One region of the Pseudoalteromonas sp. Z9A6 genome, then DNA from elsewhere that is predicted to be linked to it. Evidence: predicted binding sites of a transcription regulator. Region 1 holds the regulator's gene; each other region holds the start of a gene.
The links. The regulator MetJ, encoded in region 1, represses methionine synthesis genes. The targets are predictions, from matches to a motif close to TAGACGTCTAGACGTCTA.

Region 1 (7,811 bases):
CTGCTGTATATAATGGTCCGATAAGAATTCGCCGTGCTTTAGCACAATCTAAAAACGTTATTTCGGTGCGCTTACTACGCGGCGTTGGATTACAACGTACAGCTGATCATTTATTAAAGTTTGGCTTTAAAGATTCAGACATTAATCGCAGTGAATCACTAGCACTGGGTAGTGCTTCCATTACACCACTTGAACTTGCTCGTGGCATGAGTGCATTTGCCAATGGTGGCCACTTAATTGAACCTTACTTTATTTCAGAAGTTCAAGATGCTTACGGTAATGTATTGTTTAAAGCAAACCCTGCCCTAGCCTGTGATGAAGAGCCTTTACCAACACGCAATGAATTCTCACTTCATAATAGTAGTGATGAAGTGGAACCAACAAAAAAATGTGCACCGAGAATTATTTCTAAGCAGAATGCATTTTTAATTGCTGATGCAATGCACAGTGGTATTTGGGGCGGCGGTAGTTGGGCCCATAAAACGGGTTGGAGTGGCACAGGTTGGCGCGCACAAGCTTTAGAACGTCGTGATCTTTCGGGTAAAACAGGCACAACTAACGATTCTGTAGACACCTGGTTTAGTGGTTTTAACAGTAAAGTAATGACTTCTGTGTGGGTGGGCTTTGATAACCCAGGTAACGCTCTTGGCCGTTCTACGTACAATAACAACTTAGATAGCAGCCAAATATCTGGTGCTGAATCGGGGGCTAAAACAGCGCAGCCTGCATGGATTGAATTTATGAAAGCCGCACTTGAGGGAACACCTGAAGCGCCAATTGAGCCACCTGAGGGGCTTGTTTCGATTCGTATTGATTTAGCCACTGGTTTGCTAAGCCACAAAAATGACTACACCAGCCGCTTTGAATACTTCGAAAAAGGCACTGCACCGACAAAGTATGTGCTATCTCAGCCAAACGATATATTTGAAGAAGACACAAAAACCGAAGAAGAGCTATTTTAATAATATCTCTGTAATACAAAAAACGGCAGCTTATTTAAGCTGCCGTTTTAATTTAAATAATCGCTTATTTTAAGTTTTGAACAAGCCAATATAAGTCAGAGTGTACACCCGCAGCGGTTACTTCTTTCCCAGCCCCTGGCCCCTGAATCACAAGCGCGTTATCACTATACCATTTACTATTAATTACAAAAATATTATCGCCAGGTGTAAGGTTTGCTAACGCATCCCCATTGGGGACATACGTAATTCCTACTTTAGCGATAACTTCAGTTTTTGTTATATCTAATAGGCCTGTGTATCTCAGTACTGAGTTATTAGCTTTTGCTGTATCAGCATGCTCTTCAATGAACGCATCTAGCTGGGCTTTATTGTTTAGAAAGTCTTCCCAGCTTCCTAGCGCAAGCTCGCCGGGCATTAATGCCGATAAGCTAATATCACCAAGCTCAAGCTCTATACCTAACTCTCGGGCTAAAATAAGTAACTTACGCTGCATATCTCGTCCAGATAAATCCTCGCGAGGGTCAGGCTCTGTGAACCCCATTTTCTGTGCTTCTAATACCAACTCAGAAAAAGCAGTCGTACCATCATACTTACTACATAACCACGAAAGTGTACCCGAGAACACGCCTTCAATACGCGTAATTTTATCACCACTATTTTGCAAATCAGCCAAAGCAAAATTGATAGGTAAGCCTGCGCCTACACTTGTATTATATCGCCAATGTAAATTACGTTCGCCAAGGTTACTACGAAGTGCTTTATACCATGAAGTAGGTGCTGTACCTGCATATTTGTTAGCACTAATTAAATGACAATCTCTGTCTACAAAATCTGTATATAAAAAGCTAAACTGCTCACTTGCAGTAATATCAATTAACACTTTATGTTCGTAGTCAAGCTCGCTTATCGCATTAAGTAAATCCGCAGCTTCATAGCTATTCGCCTCATGCTGCCATTGAGTTTTCCATTGCGGTATATTTATGCCACTTGCATTAAATAACATATGTTTAGAGCGAACCAGCGCTACCAATTTAATACTAAAGTCGTCTGATAAACGCTCAAATTGTGCCGATAACTGCTCAATAAAAGCATCGCCTACATTGCCAAGGCCCGCAACTATAACGGCTATTTCTTGGCCTTTATTGATTAGCTTATCGTGTAAGGCGCTTTGTATATCGCTATCTATAAATTGGTCTGTTAGTAATAAAACATAACCATTATCTTGATGCACAAAACGCGGATTTATAGTCTGCTCAGCTAATACCTCTAAAGCTTGCAGTTTTAGTACGCTAACGTCTTGCTCAGGGGCAACAATTGCACAGCCATTTAAATTTGACTCACTAATATTAGCTCTACCAGCAAAGTAATTAATAACTTGATATGTTTGTGCAGCCGGTACTACTAAATACACTTCACCATTATGGTTAAAATGATGAAGGCTATGCTGAATAAGCTGACTAACGCTTGCGACCTCACCTTCACTTAATCCTTCAACCATTAACAGATCAACATTTTGCAGCGTGGTTATAAAGCGCTTTTTCTTTGCTGAACCTTCTTTTACTATATCTGTTGGGCTTGCTTGCACATCAAAACTACTACGAACAGCTAGCTTAATATCTGTGTTTTTAAGTGGCGATAATGTTTTTGCATGTAATACAGGGTTACCCAAACGAGCTAATAAATTAGCTTGCCCACGACAAATTTTGCCGTACTTAATCGCCTTTTTTACCTTTCGAGGATCAGTGCTAAACACACCCTGTGTATCGGTCCAAATACATACTTGCTTAGCATTACAGTAATTTGCAAGTAGTGTTGCACTATAATCGCTACCGTTGCGTCCAAGTGTTACGGTCTCACCTTTCGTATCGGCGGCAATAAACCCAGTAACAACATTTATCTTATTAGGTAAAATTGACTGTCGACATTGCTGCGCATTTTGCGCATGCATTAATTCACCATCGTTTAAGGTAAAAAGACTACGGGCATCTTGAGCACACGCCTCAATATTTAACTGCTGTAAATAAGTAGCGAGTAAACGTGCTGACCACAGTTCCCCATGCGCAAGTAACGCAGCCTCTTTTAGCTGCTCAGCTTGAGCAAGTTCTGCAATATTACTAAGCTCGGTATTTAGTGTTTTAAGTGCGCAGCGCTTTAAATCAGCTTGTAATAACTGCTCAATTAAATCGCTTTGATGGTTATTTAACTGCAGTAAAATATCAGCGACAGCTTGCGTGTCTTGCAGCTGATAACTTTGCCACAACGACACAAGTGTATCTGTAGTCTTACCTGCAGCAGATACCACAACACAGTCACCCGGCTGAGTATGCCCAATAATTATTTTAGCTACGCTTTGATAGCGCTCACTAGAGCTTAAGCTTGAACCACCAAATTTATGTACACAATTGACCATATTTATACCAATTCGCTTAATTAAGTTGTCTATTTTGAGGTAAAAAACCGTATCGATAACAAGGCAAAAATTTCGTTATTTAGTTGTTCTATATTAGGAATTTTTAACGATGTTATCGTGCGGTTTAATCCCTCAAATTGATTAGGTATTATTGCGGATTGGTATTACTTACCAAAGCGCTGGACGGGCTGCACTTAATTTAACGTTTCCACCAGAAGTGCCAGCACCTTTGCCTACACGGCCAACATTTTTATTTTTCCCTGGTTTTACAAGTTCAAATACTCGTTCAAAGTCAGCTATTAAATCGTGTATATCTTCAATCCCAACCGAAATACGAATAAGCGTATCGCCCACACCCGCTTCTAAACGTGCCTTTGCCTCCATACCTGCGTGCGTCATAGTTGCAGGGTGACAAATTAAACTCTCTACGCCACCTAGTGACTCAGCTAAACTAAACGTTTTAAGGCTAGTTAAAAATGCTGCGGCGTCGTTTATATCGCCTTTAATATCAAAACTAACCATGCCACCAAAGCCAAGTTGTTGTGCTTTAGCAAGCTCATGTTGAGGATGTGACTCAAGTCCTGGATAGTAAACTTGGCTTACAAAATTGGAGCTTTCAAGGTACTTAGCTATTGCTAGCGCATTTTCTTGGTGCTGCCTTAAGCGCACATTTAAAGTACGTAGACCACGAAGCGTTAAATAACTATCAAAAGGGGCGCCCGTAATACCAATATTATTTGCCCACCAAGCAAGCTCATCACCAAGCTCTTGTGTTGCAGCAATAACAGCGCCGCCCACTACATCTGAGTGCCCGTTAATATATTTAGTAGTTGAATGCACCACAATATCTACACCAAACTTAATAGGGTTTTGTAAGGCAGGAGACAAAAACGTGTTATCTGCGGCAACCAATGCACCGCATTGCTTAGCAACATCGGTAACCGCTTTAATATCGGTTAAACGAAGTACTGGGTTACTTGGAGTCTCTATCCAAATAAGCTTAGGTTTAATTGCTAAAATTTGTTGAAGGCTTTCTTCTTTTGTTAAATCTAATACTTCAAGCTTCAATAGTCCGCGTTTTTGTAACGATGTAAATAAACGATAGCTACCACCATAACAATCATGTGGAATTACTAACGTGTCGTCACTGTTAAGTAGCTGAGTAGCTAAATGCACGGCAGCCATACCAGTGGCCGTAATTATGCCACGAGCGCCACCTTCAAGCTTAGCAAGCGTCTCTGCTAAAATATCACGATTAGGGTTACCACTGCGGCCATAATCATACTCACGCTTAGTATCAAAGTCGGCAAACGAATAAGTCGTTGATAAATAAATTGGCGGCACCACTGCACCATGATGTTTATCAGCATCAACGCCGTTACGTACAGCAATGGTCGCTTTGTTTTTTTCGCTCATATTCGTCACCTGATTAATTTGGATGTTTAGACGTCTAAAAGAGTAAGTTATCCGTTTTAATAAGTCAAAGGATTTTAAAGCTCTAGATGGCTAAATTTAGGGAAGGCGTTTGCTAGTATCATATTTTAGCTCACAAAAGTGAGCTTATTTTTACATCCCAAATAGGCTTATTAAGATAGATCGGTATCTATTATTTGACTATCTTTTTTAAATCGATAGAATTTCACGCATATTTACACGCTTTTTATACCGTGTGAGAAATTAATAATCTGAGGCAACGATACATCTTATGGCTAAATGGAATGGTGAGTATATTCACCCATACGCAGAACACGGGAAAAAATCAGAGCAAGTTAAAAAGATCACCGTTTCGATCCCGCTAAATGTATTAAAAGTTTTAACGGATGAGCGTACGCGTCGTCAAATCAACAACCTCCGCCATGCAACAAATAGTGAATTGCTATGTGAGGCGTTTTTGCATGCCTTTACTGGTCAACCTTTACCAAATGACGATGACCTACGTAAAGACAACGCAGAAAAAGTACCAGAAGAAGTTAAAAAGATAATGCAAGAAATGGGTTTAGAAGTGCCTATTTTAAACGAAGAATAAATCGTTACCTTTTTAATAAAAAAACCTCAGCATTGCTGAGGTTTTTTTGTTTAAGCGTTATATATTACGCCATATAATTTTCCGGCAAGTCAATTTGCGCAACACCCGACTCAACCGCAGCAAGTGCTACAGCTTTAGCTATACGCGGTAGTAAACGCGGATCCATTGGTTTTGGAATAATGTACTGCGCACCAAACTCTAGCTTATCTACGCCTGCGGCTTTTAAAACTTCTGCAGGTACAGGCTCTTTGGCAATACTACGAATAGCCTCAACTGCAGCAATTTTCATTTCATCGTTAATCGCGCTTGCACGTACATCAAGTGCACCACGGAAAATAAACGGAAAACATAAAACATTGTTAACCTGGTTAGGGTAATCAGAGCGCCCTGTTGCCATAATTAAATCGTTGCGTGCGCCGTGAGCAAGTGCAGGATCGATCTCTGGATCTGGGTTTGAACATGCAAACACGATCGGCTTTTCTGCCATTAGTTTTAAATCTTCGGCAGCTAACAAATTAGGACCCGAAACACCAACAAACACATCAGCATCTGCAATTACATCTTGCAATGTGCGTTTATCGGTATTGTTAGCAAAAAGCTGTTTATATTCATTTAAATCATCGCGACGAGTATGAATAACACCTTTACGGTCAAGCATATAAATGTGTTCACGCAGTGCACCACACTTAATTAACAGTTCCATACACGCAACTGCAGCAGCGCCTGCACCTAAACATACAATTATTGCATCTTCAATTGATTTACCTTGTACTTCTAGCGCATTTAACATGCCGGCAGCCGTAACAATGGCGGTGCCGTGTTGGTCGTCATGAAAAACAGGAATGCTACAACGCTCTATTAATGCTTTTTCAATTTCAAAACACTCTGGTGCTTTAATATCTTCAAGGTTAATACCACCGAATGTGTCAGCAATATTGGCAACCGTGTTAATAAAGTCTTCTGTTGTTTTGTGCTTTACTTCAATATCAATAGAATCAAGCCCTGCAAAACGTTTAAACAATAACGCCTTGCCTTCCATTACTGGTTTAGACGCTAAAGGACCTAAATTACCCAAGCCCAAAATTGCAGTACCATTAGTGATAACCGCAACCATGTTACCCTTACCGGTATATTTATATGCATTTGCAGGATCTGCGGCAATTTCACGTACAGGCTCAGCGACACCTGGGCTATAAGCTAGGGCTAAGTCTTGAACTGTTTCAGCTGGTTTTGTTAGCTCAATGCTAATTTTACCAGGTACGGGATGTGAGTGATAATGTAGTGCTTGTTCACGAAAGTCAGACATAACGCGATGGTATCCTGCAATTTAAGTTAAAGTGAGAGGTGGAGTCTTGGGGTACGATACCCTTATTATTTTTAAATTCCAAGCAATATCAGGTCTATCCTGTTATATGCTATATCCTTTAATTTTAAGAGGTTTTTCAGTAACTTTGCAGGATTATATAAACATTTGATAAATAAAAATTCACCAAAAAAGTAAGTTTTGAGGTGCGTTTATGTCTATTAAAATATTAAAAAAATGTATGTTTAACGTATCATCATAAACTTAAAATAACAGCCTACTACACTACTTTAAAAACAGATAAGCCCACGTTAGCTACTTTTATCAACCTAGTTAAAATTTGTACTATTTAAAATATAGAGAATATCTATCAATTTGTCTGCAAAGGTTTATGCATACTCAGAATAAGAATAGGAAATAGTTATGCAAGGTGTGATGTAGCTCGAGCAAGCTAAATAAGATAAGAAGTGGTAAATTTTAGACATAAAAAAAGCACCCTAAGGTGCTTTTTTTAACTAAACAGCAATAATTACTTCTTGCTGCTAAGTGCACCGAAGCGCTTGTTGAAGCGATCAACACGGCCGCCAGTGTCTAAAATCTTTTGCTTACCAGTGTAAAACGGGTGACACGCAGAACATACGTCTAAGTGAATGTCTTTACAAAGAGTTGAGCTAGTTTCGAATTTGTTTCCGCATGAACATGTTGCAGAAATTACTTCGTACTTAGGGTGAATACCTTCTTTCATAGGAACCTCTAGTTAAGGCCGCATCGCTCTCCAAACCCGAAGTCTGGCACCATACGTCGTTAAAACAAATTTGTTGGTGGCGGATTTTATCCAACAACCTTCCCCTGCACAAGTATTTATTTATCTTTTCGCTAAAAAAGTGAACAATCTCTTTCTCAAGTACTATTGCTAGTAGGTTTTTAGCGGTATTTTTAGTACATTACAGCATTAATTTTACGGGTTGAGTTGTTATGAGTTTTGTTGAAGTTGCTATTAAAGTCCCGCTTCCACGCACCTTTGATTATAAAATAGAAGAGCAGCTCAGTGGCTTATCAACACCCATACTACCGGGCATGCGGGTTTTAGTACCTTTTGGTAATCAAAAA
Region 2 (7,811 bases), on a different contig from region 1:
AGCTAAAGAGCTAATGGCACAAATTAAAGGAGCTCTAAAGCATTGTGCATTTAAAGTTGAAGCATCTAAAAAAGCAAAGTTTCAATATGTCACTACCGCCTTAATACAAGGTAATAAGCATAGCAGTACAGATAAACTAACAAGCCAACTGCATAGTCAATTACAACAAAAAAAGCATCAACAAAAAGTAGCGCACCGTGCACATGTTTGTTAGCCAAGACGATAAATATTTAAGCGCTCAAGGGCTTATTACGTCAGCTGTAGAGCTTGCTCAAAGCCGAAACATAAATTTACATAAGCTGCTACGCGGTACCGGTATTTTTGAACAAGACTTACTTAATTTTCAGCATACATTTAGTGTGTCTCAGCAGGTGCGTTTATTAGCTCAATTTAAGTTGTTGATGAAAAGTACTGACAGTGGTTTTTTACTCGGTAGCCAACTTATTAACGACACTCGAGCCGAAGCTCAGGCATTAATATATAGCGATAATTTAGCCCAAGTATTAAAGCAATTATTACTTTTAAGAATGCAATTAGCGCCTTTGCTGTTTAGCCAAACGTATATTAAAAACGATAATGTTTATATTTACATTCAGCCAGCACATGGGCTTGATGAAAGCCTTTACCATTATGTGCTAGAGATATATAGCACTGCATTTTATAGTTTACTTAAACGAGTGAGCGAAAGTTACCCGCATTGTCAGTTCGACTTTGCTTTTAAACGCCCTCGGCATATTCAAGAATACGAGCAAAATTTAGGGCTAAAGGTAAGTTTTGATAAGCCATGTACTCGCTGGGTATTAAATAAAACCATGTTAAGGGCTAAAAACCCGCACGCGAGTCAATTACGATTTATGCAAGCGCAGTCGCAGCTACATAATAAAAGCGTAGTTAGCATGACTTTTATTGAAGCCGTCTGCAGATACTTATACTCTCATCCAAGTGCTAATTTAGAGTGTACCGCAAAGCACTTTGCTATGAGCTCAGCTACATTTAAGCGCAGACTCAAACTCAATGGGGTACGCTTTTCAGCGTTAATAGATGAGCAAAATAAGCACAAAGCTATTTACCTACTTACTCTGTGCGCTAAACATAACGAACAAGTCGCTGAGCATTTAGCTTTTTACGATATACCTAACTTTCGGCGCGCCTTTAAGCGCTGGACAGGCTTAACACCTAACCAGTTAAAAGCGCAATAAGTTACTCAGTTGCCATGTCGATGGAGTGCAACAATGTTCGTGCATTTAAATGAAGGTTTGGATCTTCTGGATTTGACGTATTAGTCAGCCAAATTACATTGCCTTCTTTATTTACAAACAATGTAGTAGGTGTGCCTCGTATACCTAATTGCTGTGCTATTGCATCGGCTTTTACAGCTGTTTTAAAAGTATAACCTCTTTCGCTAAGTGCTTTAGCGGGGGTAGCATCGTCATCTTCTTTAAAGCTCACGGCAATAACTTTTAAGCCCATATCATCAATTTTTTGAAGTGCTGGCTGCAGCTTTTTACAGTACGGACACCACGTTGCCCAAAAGTGTAAAACGTAAGGTTGACCTAATAAATCTTGAGTATTGAGTGGCGACCCATCAGCCATTTGTAAATTTAATGTAGGCAATTTAGGATATGTTGCTTCTGAGCTTGTATCTTGTGCGTAAGCTGTAAAGCTTAATAAAGTTAGCGTGATGGTAATAAATAGCTGTTTCATAATATGCTCTTTTTTATTTTACATATTAAACAAGAACGATAATTTAACATTTTTATTTCAAACTAAAAGCCAGCAGCTTGTTCAACAACAATAGCGTGGCGTTTAGCGAGGCGTAGGTGATCTCTATCGTAACCTCCACCTATCACAGTAGCTACAGGTGTATTGTGTTCAAGGCAGCGTTTTAATACTAAATGGTCACGTTTAGCTATGCCATCCCAGCTAATATCTAACTTACCCAAGCCATCACCTTGCCAAATATCAACGCCAGCATCGTAAAGTACTAAACTCGGGTTTAGCTCTTTAAGTAAATAACTTAGTGTTTCGTCAACTATGGCAAGGTATTCGTCGTCCTTCATATTATTTGCCAGGCCAATATCTAAATCGCTAACGGACTTTCTAAAGGGGAAGTTTTTTTCGCAATGGATAGAGCAAGTATACGCATAGGGTTGATGCTGTAACATTGCGGCTGTGCCATCACCTTGGTGCACGTCTAAATCAAAAATAAGTACGTTAGTTACCTCACCTGATTCAATTAAAGTTTGCGTGGTAAAGGCCAAATCGTTAACCATACAAAAACCTGAACCAAAGTCATTATGTGCGTGATGTGTACCACCAGCAAGATGACACGCTATACCGTGTTTAAGTGCTAAGCGGGCTGTCTGTAGCGTTCCTTGAGGGGCTGTAAATGTACGTGCCATAAGCTCTTTTGACCAAGGTAGACCAATGCGACGCATTACTTTTTCATCTAAGCGGTTGTGCCATAAATCTTGGATATAATTATCGCAATGCACAAGCTCAAGCGGCTCTGGCGTGCCTAATATTGGCTCAACTAGGTTACTGCCGATTAAACCAAGCTCTGCAACATGTTGATATAAATGTGCAAATTTACTCATTACAAAGCGATGCTTAGGATCAAAGCTAAACGAGTAGTTAGGATGGTATACCAAAGGCAAATGAGGATTTAAGCGCATATTTACAAGCTTTATAAAGTTTGCGCTATGGTAATCAACTTAAGTGAATGAGTCTATTGTGAGTCATTAATAAGTGACGCTAATTCGCGATGCAGTAGCTCATCATTGGCTAAGTTTAGCTCTATTAAGCGCTTTAAATAAGTAATACTGTCTATATCAATGTGATGGCATTTTAAACCAATATGATCGGCTTCAATATGGCAAATCACTACTTCCATTTTTATTTCTATATCGCTTTGAGGCAATGTAAAACGCAGTATTGCTTGCGTATTGTGGCTGCCAATAAATGCATCACAATTAGTGACCAACGCGCCATGTAACGATAGATCGAGTAATTTACACGGATACTGTTGGCTATCAAAACATAACAGGGCGTTAGTTGAAAATAGCACACGAGAAAACTGTCGACGATTTTGCATAACCTAATTTAGCCTTACTGTTTTTATAATAAATTAAGCATAGCGGGTAATTCTCTACATGCTAGCAAGATGTGCTCCTGTAATGCTGGTGGCATAAAAAAGCCCTGCAAAGTGCAGGGCTTAAGTTATACAAACATAAAATTAACCAATATTTTTAGCCAATTTTTTTGTATTTAATACGTTTAGGTTGAGTTGCCTCAGCGCCTAGGGTCTTTTTAAGCCACTCTTCATATTCAGTGTAGTTACCATCAAAGAAGTTAATTTGACCTTCATCGCGGTAATCTAAAATATGTGTAGCAATACGGTCAAGGAACCAACGGTCATGCGAGATACACATTACACAACCTGGGAACTCTAAAATAGCGTTCTCCAGTGCACGTAGTGTTTCAACGTCCAAGTCATTGGTTGGCTCATCGAGTAGTAACACATTGCCGCCAGCTTTTAATAACTTAGCAAGGTGTAAGCGGTTACGCTCACCACCTGATAGGTCTTTAACAAACTTTTGCTGATCGTTACCTTTAAAGTTAAAGCGACTTACATATGCTCGGCTTGGGAACTCAAAGTTACCAATTTTCAGTACGTCTTGTCCGTCTGATATTTCTTGAAAAACAGTTTTGCTTTCGTCCATACCGTCGCGGAACTGATCAACAGTCGCAAGGTGTACTGTTTCGCCAACGCTGATGCTACCGCTGTCTTGCGTTTGCTCACCGCTTATCATTTTAAACAGTGTTGATTTACCCGCGCCATTCGCACCAATAATGCCCACAATGGCACCTTTTGGCATGCTAAAGCTTAAGTCATCAATTAAAACACGATCGCCAAAACTCTTACGAAGATTAGTTACTTCAAGTACTTGGTCACCTAAACGCGGGCCAGGTGGAATAAACATCTCGTTAGTTTCGTTACGTTTTTGGTAATCAGACTGCTGCATTTCAGTAAACTGAGCCATACGTGCTTTTGACTTAGCTTGACGACCTTTAGGGTTTGAACGAACCCATTCAAGTTCTTGCGCAATTGATTTTTGACGAGCTTTTTCAGATTTTTGTTCTTGCTGTAAGCGCGCATCTTTTTGTTCAAGCCAAGAAGAGTAGTTACCTTCCCATGGAATACCTTCACCACGGTCAAGCTCCAATATCCAACCAGCTACATTATCAAGGAAGTAACGGTCATGCGTTACTGCCACAACAGTGCCTTCGTAATCGTGTAAGAAGCGCTCTAACCATGCAACCGACTCAGCATCTAAGTGGTTAGTAGGCTCATCAAGAATAAGCATGTCTGGTTTTTCAAGTAATAATCGACATATAGCAACACGACGACGCTCACCACCTGAAAGGTGCTCAATTTTAGCATCCCACTCTGGCAGGCGAAGTGCATCAGCTGCGCGTTCTAAAACGTTGTCGATGTTATGACCATCGTGCGCCTGAATAACAGCTTCAAGCTCGCCTTGCTCTTTTGCAAGTGCGTCAAAGTCAGCGTCTTCCATGGCGTATTCGTTATACACTTCGTCAAGACGTTTAAGTGCATGTTTAACTTCGCCAACAGCTTCTTCAACAGTTTCACGTACTGTTTTACTTTCGTCTAAAATAGGTTCTTGCGGTAAATAACCAATTTTAGTACCAGGCTGAGGATGTGCATCACCTTCAAAATCTTGGTCAACACCGGCCATAATACGCAGTAACGTAGATTTACCAGAACCGTTTAAACCAAGCACACCAATTTTAGCGCCAGGAAAAAAGTGCAACGAAATATCTTTTAAGATAGTGCGCTTAGGTGGCACAACCTTAGATACTCGACTCATCGAGAATATAAATTTATCAGGTAAAACCATGGAGGAAAGCCTTCAAATAATAATAAAAATTTCAATGTTGTATTGTAGTGGCTGACGGGTGAAACAGTCAACGAATGGCGGGTTTTAAAGCACCAAAGCATGCTTGTAAGTAAAATATAAAATCATGAATAAATTTCATTTGGACATCTATACATCTAGAGGTTGATATTTTTTACTTTCAGTTCATAATTAAGCCTCGGTTTTTATGAGCGGGAGTAAAGTATGCCAATTACAGTAAAAGACGAGTTGCCGGCAATTGCACGTTTACGTCAAGAAAACGTATTTGTAATGCCAAAAAGTCGTGCAAAAACGCAAGAAATACGCCCAATGCGTTTGGCTATTTTAAACTTAATGCCTAATAAAGTAGAAACCGAAGTTCAGTTTATTCGCTTACTTGCCAATTCGCCTTTGCAAGTAAACGTAGAACTACTGCGCCTCGACACTCACCGCAGTAGCAGCAATTCAGAAGAGCACCTTGATACCTTTTATCGTTATTTTTCTGAGGTTAAAGACAACAATTACGATGCATTAATAGTAACTGGTGCGCCACTTGCCCATTTAGAATACGACGATGTAGCGTATTGGGATGAGCTAAAAGTCATTATTGATTGGGCTGAGCAACACGTTACCTCTACGTTGTTTTCGTGTTGGGCAGCGCATGCAGCGTTATATCACCGTTACAATTTAAAGCGCGATTTAAAAGACGATAAACTGTGTGGCGTATTTACTCACCAGTGTTATTTTGATCACGGTGCACTGACTCGCGGATTCGACGATACCTTTTTAGTACCACACTCACGCTACGGCCATATTGATATAAATAAAATAAACGCCTGTGAAGAGCTCGTTGTACTGGCAGGTTCTGAGCGAGTAGGGGCTTACTTACTTAAAAATAAATCAGGTAGCCAAGTGTTTATAACCGGCCACCCAGAGTACGACGCCGACTCGCTAAAAGCAGAATACGAGCGCGATTGTAAAAAAAGCCCTAATGCACCAAAGCCCGAAAATTACTTTCCGGATGACGATGCAACCAAACAACCTTCAAAAACGTGGCAAAGCCATGCTTTTTTACTTTTTTCGAACTGGTTAAATTACTACGTGTACCAAACCACACCGTATGATATTAATTTAGTTAGCCAAGACGTGAGGACTAACAACTATGCCGAATAACGCGCCTACAAATAATAAACAAGCCGAAATAAGTGCCGCATTAAAAGAACGCATTTTAATTTTAGATGGCGCTATGGGCACCATGATCCAAGATCATAAGCTAGAAGAAGAAGACTATCGCGGAGAGCGTTTTAAAGACTGGCATGTATTAATTAAAGGCAATAACGATTTATTAAGCCTAACCAAGCCCGACTTAATCACTGATATTCATCGTTGTTTTTTATCAGCGGGCGCCGATATTATTGAAACCAACACGTTTAACTCGACCACTATTTCGATGGAAGATTACGACATGGCAAACCTAAGCCGTGAAATAAATCTAGAGTCGGCTAAATTAGCACGCGCAATTTGCGATGAATTTACGGCTAAAACGCCAGAAAAACCGCGCTATGTAGCGGGTGTTTTAGGGCCGACATCTAAAACGTGTTCAATTTCGCCAGACGTAAACGATCCGGGTTACCGAAACGTTACCTTTGATAAGCTAGTTACTGCGTATGTAGAGTCTACCCTTGCATTAATGGAAGGCGGCGCCGATTTAATACTAATCGAAACTATATTCGACACGCTTAATGCAAAAGCCGCCTCGTTTGGTGTAGAAGAAGCCTTTGAGCAAGCAGGGCGCACATTACCAGTGATGATCTCGGGCACTATTACCGACGCCTCTGGACGTACGCTTTCTGGGCAAACAACCGAAGCATTTTATAACTCTATTCGCCATATTAAGCCTATTTCGATTGGTTTAAACTGCGCGCTTGGCCCTGATTTACTGCGCCAATATGTAGAAGAGCTTTCGCGCGTGTGCGAAACCTTTACATCGGTACACCCTAATGCGGGCTTGCCTAATGAGTTTGGTGAATACGACTTAGAAGCGCCTGAAATGGCAGCCGAAATTATCGATTGGGGTAAATCGGGCTTTATTAATATTGTAGGTGGATGTTGTGGCACCACGCCTGCGCATATTCGTGCTTTTGCAAAAGGTCTAGCGGGCGTTAAACCACGCCAACTGCCAGAGCTTGAAGTACGCATGCGTTTATCAGGCCTTGAAGCCTGTAACTTAAATTAAGGAGCCAACATGACCCAACAAATAGCAGTATTTACTAATGTCGGCGAACGTACCAATGTAACCGGTTCTGCCATGTTTAAACGTTTAATCATGGAAGAAGACTTTGAAGCCGCGCTAACAGTGGCCCGCGAACAAGTAGAAAATGGCGCACAGGTTATTGATATAAACATGGACGAAGCCATGTTGGACTCAAAAGCCGCGATGGTTAAGTTTTTAAACTTAATAGCCTCAGAGCCTGATATTTCACGCGTACCCATTATGGTCGACTCCTCTAAATGGGAAGTAATAGAAGCAGGCCTAAAGTGTATTCAAGGTAAGGCCATTGTTAACTCTATATCGCTAAAAGAGGGCGAAGAGCCGTTTATTCGCCAAGCTAAAATAATAAAACGCTTTGGTGCAGCTGCCGTTGTAATGGCGTTTGATACTGACGGGCAAGCTGATACAGCAGACCGCAAATATGAAATATGTGCCCGCAGCTACAAAATATTAGTAGAAGACATTGGTTTTCCACCAGAAGATATTATATTCGACCCTAATATATTTGCCGTAGCCACCGGTATAGAAGAGCACGACAACTACGCTGTAGAATTTATTGAAGGCACACGCCGCATTAAACAAAACTTACCGCACTGTAAAGTGTCGGGCGGGGTGTCAAA
Region 3 (7,811 bases), on a different contig from region 1:
TTTCGATGTTTTAGTGCTGCATCGAGTTTTTTAGCTGCACTTGCAATGGCAGGGTACATAACTTCGTTTTCCCCTTTTACCGATATGCGCGTGCCTTCATAATTAGTGCTAATTTCAGCTTGGATTTTATGATGTTCTTTAGACAAAATAATTTCGAGTGCAATAAGCGATGGGAAATGGCTCTCGATTTTTGAAAATTTTTCGTTGATGTGCTCTCTAATAGAGTCAGTAACTTCAACATGGTGACCAGAAAGATTAATTTTCATAGGGTATCCTTTTATTTGTTACCTCATAAATAGTATTGGGGGCTATTTAGATTAACACAAGGAAAAAAGAGAGATATTTGAGGTTTATTTGCGGTTTTTGGTGATTTAAATCATGCGTTGCGCAAAGTTTATGCAAAGCCCATAGTACATGGGCTTTCAGACGTCTAGCTGTATTGATTAATCTGTGTACGAACAACAGTAGTCAGCAAAATCAGATACTTTTACTTTAAAGCTTACATTTGCATCAACATTAAACGATTCACCCGCGTTAAATGTTTTCCACTCACTTGCCCCTGGTAATAAAATATCCCATTGGCCAGCTAAAAGCTCCATGCACTCTTTTTGGTTTGTATCAAAAACAAACTCACCTGGTTGCATAAAACCTAACGTTTTCGCTTCGCCATCACCTAAAATAACGGTACGGCTCGACACTTTTCCGTCAAAATATACATTGGCTTTTTTTACTACACTCACGTTATCGAACTTTGGCATTTTTAGCTCCTGCTATTAATTTAAGATTTTTATTTATAAATTTTATCGCACTACCTTGCCTGATAGCTTACTTTCTTGCAAGGAAAGTAGCATTGCTCAAGGTGAAGTTGCTTCATGTAAGGGCATAAAAAAACCCGCAACATGTGCGGGTTTTTCAATTACTTACTTTATTTAATCAAAGCGATTAAAAAAGCTCGTTTGCTTTGCTCACAATGTTTGCCACTGTAAAACCAAAGTGCTCAAACAGCTCACCAGCAGGTGCCGACTCACCAAAGGTAGTCATACCTACTACTGCGCCATTTAGACCTACGTACTTGTACCAGTAGTCAGCAATACCTGCTTCTACTGCTACGCGGCGTGTAACAGATGCCGGTAATACGCTTTCTTTGTACTCTGCGCTTTGATCTTCAAAGGCATCAGTACATGGCATAGATACAACACGTACCTTTTTACCTTGGCTGCGTAGCTCAGTTGCTGAATCTTGTGCTAGTTGCACTTCAGAGCCCGTCGCAATGAAAATAATCTCAGGGTTGCCGTCACAGCTAAGGATGTAACCACCCTTTTTAACGTCTGCTAATTGCTGTGCGTCACGCGCTTGTTGCTCAAGACCTTGGCGAGTAAAGATTAACGATGTAGGACCGTCTTTACGCTCAATAGCTTGTTGCCATGCAATTGCCGACTCAACTTGGTCACATGGGCGCCAGTTGTATAAGTTAGGCGTTAAACGCATGCTTGCGATTTGCTCTACTGGTTGGTGAGTTGGACCATCTTCACCTAAACCGATTGAATCGTGCGTGTATACAAAAATGCTTGGTTGCTTCATTAATGCAGCCATACGTACGGCATTTTTTGCATATTCAACAAACATTAAGAACGTAGCACCGTAAGGAATAAAGCCTTTATGAAGGGCAATACCATTCATAATTGCCGACATACCAAACTCACGTACACCGTAGTAAATGTAGTTACCGCTTGCATCGTCGTGTGTTAAACCTTTAGAGCCATCCCAAATTGTTAAGTTTGAGCCTGCTAAATCGGCTGAGCCACCCATAAATTCTGGTAATAACGGACCAAATGCGTTTAATGCATTTTGTGATGCTTTACGAGACGCTGGGTTTGCTGGGTTTGCTTGTAATTGCTCAATGTACGCTTGAGATTTTTCAGCCCAATCGCCAGGCAGTTCTTTATTAATACGACGCTTATATTCAGCCGCAAGCTCTGGGTATGCTTTTGCGTATGCTGCAAATTTTTCGTCCCAGCTTGATTCAAGCTGCTGACCTTTTTCTTTGCTATCCCATTGTGCGTAAATATCATCAGGAATTTCGAACGCATCGCCAGTCCAACCTAAGAATTCGCGAGACGCTTTAATTTCGTCATCACCTAGTGGTGCACCGTGACAATCGTGGCTACCAGATTTATTAGGTGAGCCGTAACCAATAATTGTTTTACAACAAATTAGTGATGGTTTATCGGTAACACTTTTAGCTTCTGCAATTGCAGCACTTATAGCACCGCTGTCGTGGCCATCAACACCACTAATTACATGCCAACCGTATGCTTTAAAGCGAGCTGGCGTGTCATCTGTAAACCAACCTTCTACTTCACCATCGATTGAAATGCCGTTGTCATCCCAAAATGCAACAAGTTTACCCAGACCTAATGTGCCTGCAAGTGAACCAGCTTCATGAGAAATACCTTCCATAAGGCAGCCATCGCCCATAAATGCATAGGTAAAGTGATCAACAATATCGTGACCTTCACGGTTAAACTGTGCAGCTAGCGCTTTTTCAGCAATTGCCATACCTACGGCATTTGTGATCCCTTGACCTAATGGACCCGTAGTAGTTTCGATTCCTGGTGCATAGCCATATTCAGGGTGACCTGGTGTTTTAGAATGCATTTGACGGAAGTTTTTAATTTCGTCCAGTGGTAAGTCGTAACCACTTAGATGCAATAGAGAATAGATAAGCATTGAACCGTGGCCGTTTGAAAGAATAAATCTGTCACGGTCAGCCCACTCTGGATTTGTTGGGTTGTGTTTTAGATAATCGCGCCATAATACTTCTGCGATATCAGCCATGCCCATAGGGGCTCCAGGGTGACCAGATTTGGCCTTTTGTACTGCGTCCATTGACAAGACGCGAATAGCATTTGCAAGTTCTTTGCGAGATGGCATGAATTCTCCTACCTTTATGTGTATTTGCGCGGGTATTTATGTGTTTGTTTATGCACCCAAGTAACTTGGGTTTGTTTATATCGACCATTCTTACTTATTGTGGGGGCTGTGTGCAATTAAAAACCCTATAAAAGTGAGGCATTATGAATATTTTTTAAGACCAAAAAGTTATTAGTAATTTTATTTAGACGTCTAGGCGTAAAAACACTATGCAAGGTGTTTTGTTTTCGATAAAATACGCCCCTTAATTTTTTAGCGCTAATACCGACGTTTGTGAAGCGCAATATTTGTGAGCAGAAATACAATGGCAAAACATTTATTTACTTCTGAATCAGTTTCTGAAGGTCATCCGGATAAAATCGCCGATCAAATCTCTGATGCGGTACTTGATGCTATCCTAGAGCAAGATTCTCATGCCCGTGTTGCGTGCGAAACTTACGTAAAAACAGGTATGGTTATGGTTGGTGGTGAAATCACTACTAGCGCATGGGTTGATATTGAAGAAATTACACGTAAAACAGTACGTGAAATTGGCTACACGCATTCAGACATGGGTTTCGATGCAGATTCATGTGCAATTTTAAACACTATTGGTAAACAGTCTCCTGATATTAACCAAGGTGTTGACCGTACTAGCCCGGAAGAACAAGGTGCTGGCGACCAAGGCCTTATGTTTGGTTACGCATGTAACGAAACAGAAGTGCTAATGCCTGCGCCAATTACTTACTCACACCGTTTAGTACAGCGCCAAGCGCAAGTACGTAAAAGCGGCGAGCTAAACTGGTTACGTCCAGATGCAAAATCTCAAGTTACTTTTGCATACGAAAATGGTAAGCCAGTAGGTATTGATGCAGTAGTACTATCTACTCAGCACAGTGAAGACATTTCACAAAAAGATTTAGTAGAAGCGGTGATGGAAACTATCATCAAGCCGGTACTTCCTGCAGAGCTTATTACAAGCGCGACTAAATTTTTCATTAACCCAACGGGTCGCTTTGTAATTGGCGGACCTATGGGCGATTGTGGTTTAACAGGTCGTAAAATCATCGTTGATACATACGGTGGTATGGCTCGTCACGGTGGTGGTGCTTTCTCTGGTAAAGATCCATCAAAAGTTGACCGCTCAGCTGCATACGCTGCACGTTACGTTGCTAAAAACGTAGTTGCGGCTGGCCTTGCTGATAAATGTGAATTACAAGTTTCTTACGCAATCGGTGTTGCAGAGCCTACATCTATCAGCGTTGAAACGTTTGGTACAAGCAAGTTAGAAGAAAGCCGTTTAATCGAGCTTATTCGTGAACACTTTGACCTACGCCCTTACGGCTTAATTCAAATGCTTGATTTAGAGCGCCCTATCTACCTTCCTACAGCGGCTTACGGCCACTTTGGTCGTGACGAATTCCCTTGGGAACGTACAGATAAAGCTGATGCACTTCGTGCAGCTGCTGGCCTTTGAGCTAAAAGTGTTGAAGTAAATTAAAAACGGCCCTTAATAGGGCCGTTTTTGTATCTAAAACTTATCAGTTACATTGTTTATAGTGCGTCTACAAAATAACTATAAAATCAACCTCGAATTCTTTTGTACTTTAGGTATATACTCATTTCATTATAAAAGCTTTAGGGATAGTTAAATGGCCGATAACTTTCGCGTTATATTTGCAGGACTTGCCGATAACGTTGACATAAAAACAGCGTGCGCAAACTTAGCTGCAAAATTAAAAACGTCAGATGAAAAAGTAGCTCTTTTTTTTAAAGGTAAGCCGCTGTTTGCGCCAAGCGATAAAGACAAAGCGTTAAAACAGACTAAGTTATTAGCAAGCTTAGGTATTAAAAGTAAGCTGCAAGCTGTTTCAAATGCGATTCAAAATAGCTCCCCCGCAGCTGCAAATAACAACCAACGTGATGAACGTATTTTTGATGCACTTGATTACATCACTAGCAGCTTAATACGCCTTGAAGAAAAGCTAGATGAGCTAGAGCAACGCCTTCCTGAAGCTCAATTAAATGCACCAGACGAAAGTGTAGACGAATGGCAAAATGACGACCTAATGCTAGATGAGGATTTAGCGACTCCTAAAAAACACAGTAACTTACTTTTATATTCATTGATTGCAACTGCCACCATTTTGCTAGTCGTACTGGCTGTTTTTTTGATTTTTCCCGATTTATTCTCTTTTTAAAAATGGCTAATTAGTTTAATGAGCAATAAACGCGCACAAATAAGAGCTGAAATTCGTAACACCCGTAAAAACTTGTCAAATAATCAGCAAATAATTGCTGCGCAATCGCTAAAAATGAATTTTATTCAACACTTAAAAAGCGAAAATACAACGAATTCAAAGCATATTGCCATTTATTTAAGTAACGACGGAGAACTAGACACTTCATTGTTAATTAAAGAATTATGGAACTTAAACCATGCTGTTTATCTACCTATAATACACCCATTCAATGGCGCTAATTTACTATTTCAGCGCTATGAGAAAAACTCACCCATGAGGGCAAATCGCTATGGTATCTTGGAGCCTAAGCTGAACTGCTCTCAAATATGCCCATTACCAGTGCTTGATTACCTCCTTATGCCATTAGTTGCATTTGATAAACAAGGTAATCGCCTAGGAATGGGAGGTGGGTTTTACGACCGGACATTGGCGCGTTTACATGAACAAAACTGGCAAAAACCGCAACTAATTGGCCTTGCACATGAATGCCAAAAAGTTGATGCTCTACCAATCGAGTCATGGGACGTACCACTTGAAACCATTATCACCCCAGATAAAACATACTGTTGGTAACATTTAATTTTGGTTACTAGCCGCATATTTCTGACATACATGAGCACAAAGCAATGACACAAGACGAATTAAAAAAAGCAGCTGCCTGGGCAGCACTCGAGTTTGTAAAAGAAAACACCATTGTAGGTGTCGGTACAGGCTCTACTGTTAATCACTTTATTGATGCCCTTGGCTCAGTAAAGGACACTATTGTAGGCGCTGTATCAAGCTCAGAAGCGTCAACTGCACGTCTGGAAGCGTTAGGTATTGAAGTGTTTGAACTTAATAACGTTGATGCTTTAGATGTATACATTGACGGCGCTGACGAAATTAACGCTCAAAACGAAATGATTAAAGGCGGCGGCGCTGCGCTAACACGTGAAAAAATAGTAGCAGCAGTTGCAAAACAGTTTGTGTGTATTGTTGATGACACAAAGCTGGTAGATACATTGGGCGACTTCCCGCTTCCGGTAGAAGTTATTCCAATGGCGCGCAGCTACGTTGCACGAGAATTATTAAAACTTGGTGGTGACCCTGTTTATCGCCAAGGCGTAGTTACCGATAATGGTAACGTTATATTAGATGTATTTAACTTAAAAATTACCAATGCCAAACAACTTGAAACACAAATAAATTCAATTGTTGGCGTAGTTACCAACGGCCTATTTGCGATGCGAGGTGCTGATAAAGTGATTATCGGTACCAAAAATGGGCCACAAATTAAATAGGATGAGGTTATGAGTAAGGTATCGTTAGCAAAAGACAAAATTAAAATTCTCTTGCTTGAAGGTGTTCACCAAAGCGCTGTTGAAACGCTAAAACGTAACGGTTACAGCAATATCGACTACGTTAAAACATCCTTACCTGAGGACGAGCTTAAAGAGCGCATTAAAGATGTTCACTTTGTAGGACTTCGTTCTCGTACTCATATTAACCAAGCCGTATTAGACTCAGCTGAAAAGCTAGTTGCTATTGGTTGTTTTTGTATTGGTACAAACCAAGTTGATTTAGATGCAGCACGCGAACGTGGTATTGCTGTATTTAACGCTCCATTTTCTAATACTCGTTCAGTTGCTGAACTTGTACTTGGCGAAATTCTACTTTTATTACGTGGTATTCCAGAGCGTAATGCAGCGGCTCATCGTGGTGGCTGGTTAAAAACAGCAAATGGTTCGTTTGAAGCACGTGGTAAAACATTAGGTATTATTGGCTACGGTCACATTGGTACTCAGCTAGGTATTATGGCTGAAAATATCGGTATGAACGTGGAGTTTTACGATATCGAAGATAAGTTATCACTGGGTAATGCAACACAAGTTCATAACCTTACTCAGCTGTTACAACGCTCTGATATTATTAGCTTACATGTACCAGAAACACCGCAAACTAAAAACCTTATTGGTACAGCAGAACTTGCAGTTATGAAGCAGGGGTCTATTTTGATCAATGCCTCACGCGGAACTGTTGTTGATATTGATGCTCTTGCAGAAGCGCTTACAGAGAAAAAACTAAGTGGTGCAGCAATCGATGTGTTCCCTACTGAGCCAAAATCTAACGATGAAGAATTTGTATCGCCACTGCGCCAATTCGACAATGTTATTTTAACGCCACACATTGGTGGTTCTACACAAGAAGCGCAAGAAAACATTGGTATTGAAGTAGCGGGTAAATTGGCTAAATATTCAGATAATGGCTCAACTATTACTGCGGTTAACTTCCCTGAAGTATCGCTACCTGAGCTTGCTAATCGTAGCCGTTTATTACACGTACACCACAACCGCCCAGGTGTACTAACGCAAATTAACCAAGCGTTTGCACAGCACGGTATTAATATTGCTGCGCAATACCTACAAACAGACGCATCTATTGGTTATGTAGTTATTGATGTTGATACAGATCAATCTGAAGTAGCACTTAAAGAACTAAGCGCTGTTGAGGGTACAATTAGAGCACGTATCTTACATTAACCATTCTTTGATATTAAAAAAGGGTCCTTATGGACCCTTTTTGTATTTAGATTACATATACTTTCTCAAGTATTTTTTGAATACCGGATCTGTTGCAGCCAACTCTTTTTGCTCAGCTAATATCTCTTTTAAAATA

Region 2: the regulator MetJ is predicted to act here: its motif matches at 5,063-5,080, upstream of metA (homoserine O-succinyltransferase).
Region 3: the regulator MetJ is predicted to act here: its motif matches at 3,120-3,137, upstream of metK (methionine adenosyltransferase).

What each region holds. Positions count from the first base shown of each region.
Region 1 covers NZ_WTKZ01000005.1:70,558-78,368, reverse strand. The annotation lists gene GQR53_RS03275 (PBP1A family penicillin-binding protein) at 1-962, shown strand, start outside; gene metL (bifunctional aspartate kinase/homoserine dehydrogenase II) at 1,027-3,372, opposite strand; gene metB (cystathionine gamma-synthase) at 3,541-4,788, opposite strand; gene metJ (met regulon transcriptional regulator MetJ) at 5,078-5,398, shown strand; gene GQR53_RS03255 (malic enzyme-like NAD(P)-binding protein) at 5,463-6,704, opposite strand; gene rpmE (50S ribosomal protein L31) at 7,231-7,446, opposite strand; gene priA (primosomal protein N') at 7,677-7,811, shown strand, end outside.
Region 2 covers NZ_WTKZ01000058.1:2,081-9,891, reverse strand. The annotation lists gene GQR53_RS16945 (GGDEF domain-containing protein) at 1-214, shown strand, start outside; gene GQR53_RS16940 (AraC family transcriptional regulator) at 198-1,199, shown strand; gene GQR53_RS16935 (TlpA disulfide reductase family protein) at 1,201-1,704, opposite strand; gene GQR53_RS16930 (histone deacetylase) at 1,767-2,675, opposite strand; gene GQR53_RS16925 (PilZ domain-containing protein) at 2,729-3,094, opposite strand; gene ettA (energy-dependent translational throttle protein EttA) at 3,249-4,922, opposite strand; gene metA (homoserine O-succinyltransferase) at 5,145-6,092, shown strand; gene GQR53_RS16910 (homocysteine S-methyltransferase family protein) at 6,082-7,155, shown strand; gene metH (methionine synthase) at 7,165-7,811, shown strand, end outside.
Region 3 covers NZ_WTKZ01000022.1:47,407-55,217, forward strand. The annotation lists gene raiA (ribosome-associated translation inhibitor RaiA) at 1-266, opposite strand, end outside; gene GQR53_RS10315 (pyrimidine/purine nucleoside phosphorylase) at 444-758, opposite strand; gene tkt (transketolase) at 943-2,934, opposite strand; gene metK (methionine adenosyltransferase) at 3,239-4,390, shown strand; gene GQR53_RS10330 (hypothetical protein) at 4,566-5,114, shown strand; gene GQR53_RS10335 (5-formyltetrahydrofolate cyclo-ligase) at 5,133-5,729, shown strand; gene rpiA (ribose-5-phosphate isomerase RpiA) at 5,783-6,436, shown strand; gene serA (phosphoglycerate dehydrogenase) at 6,446-7,675, shown strand; gene panP (pyridoxal-dependent aspartate 1-decarboxylase PanP) at 7,727-7,811, opposite strand, start outside.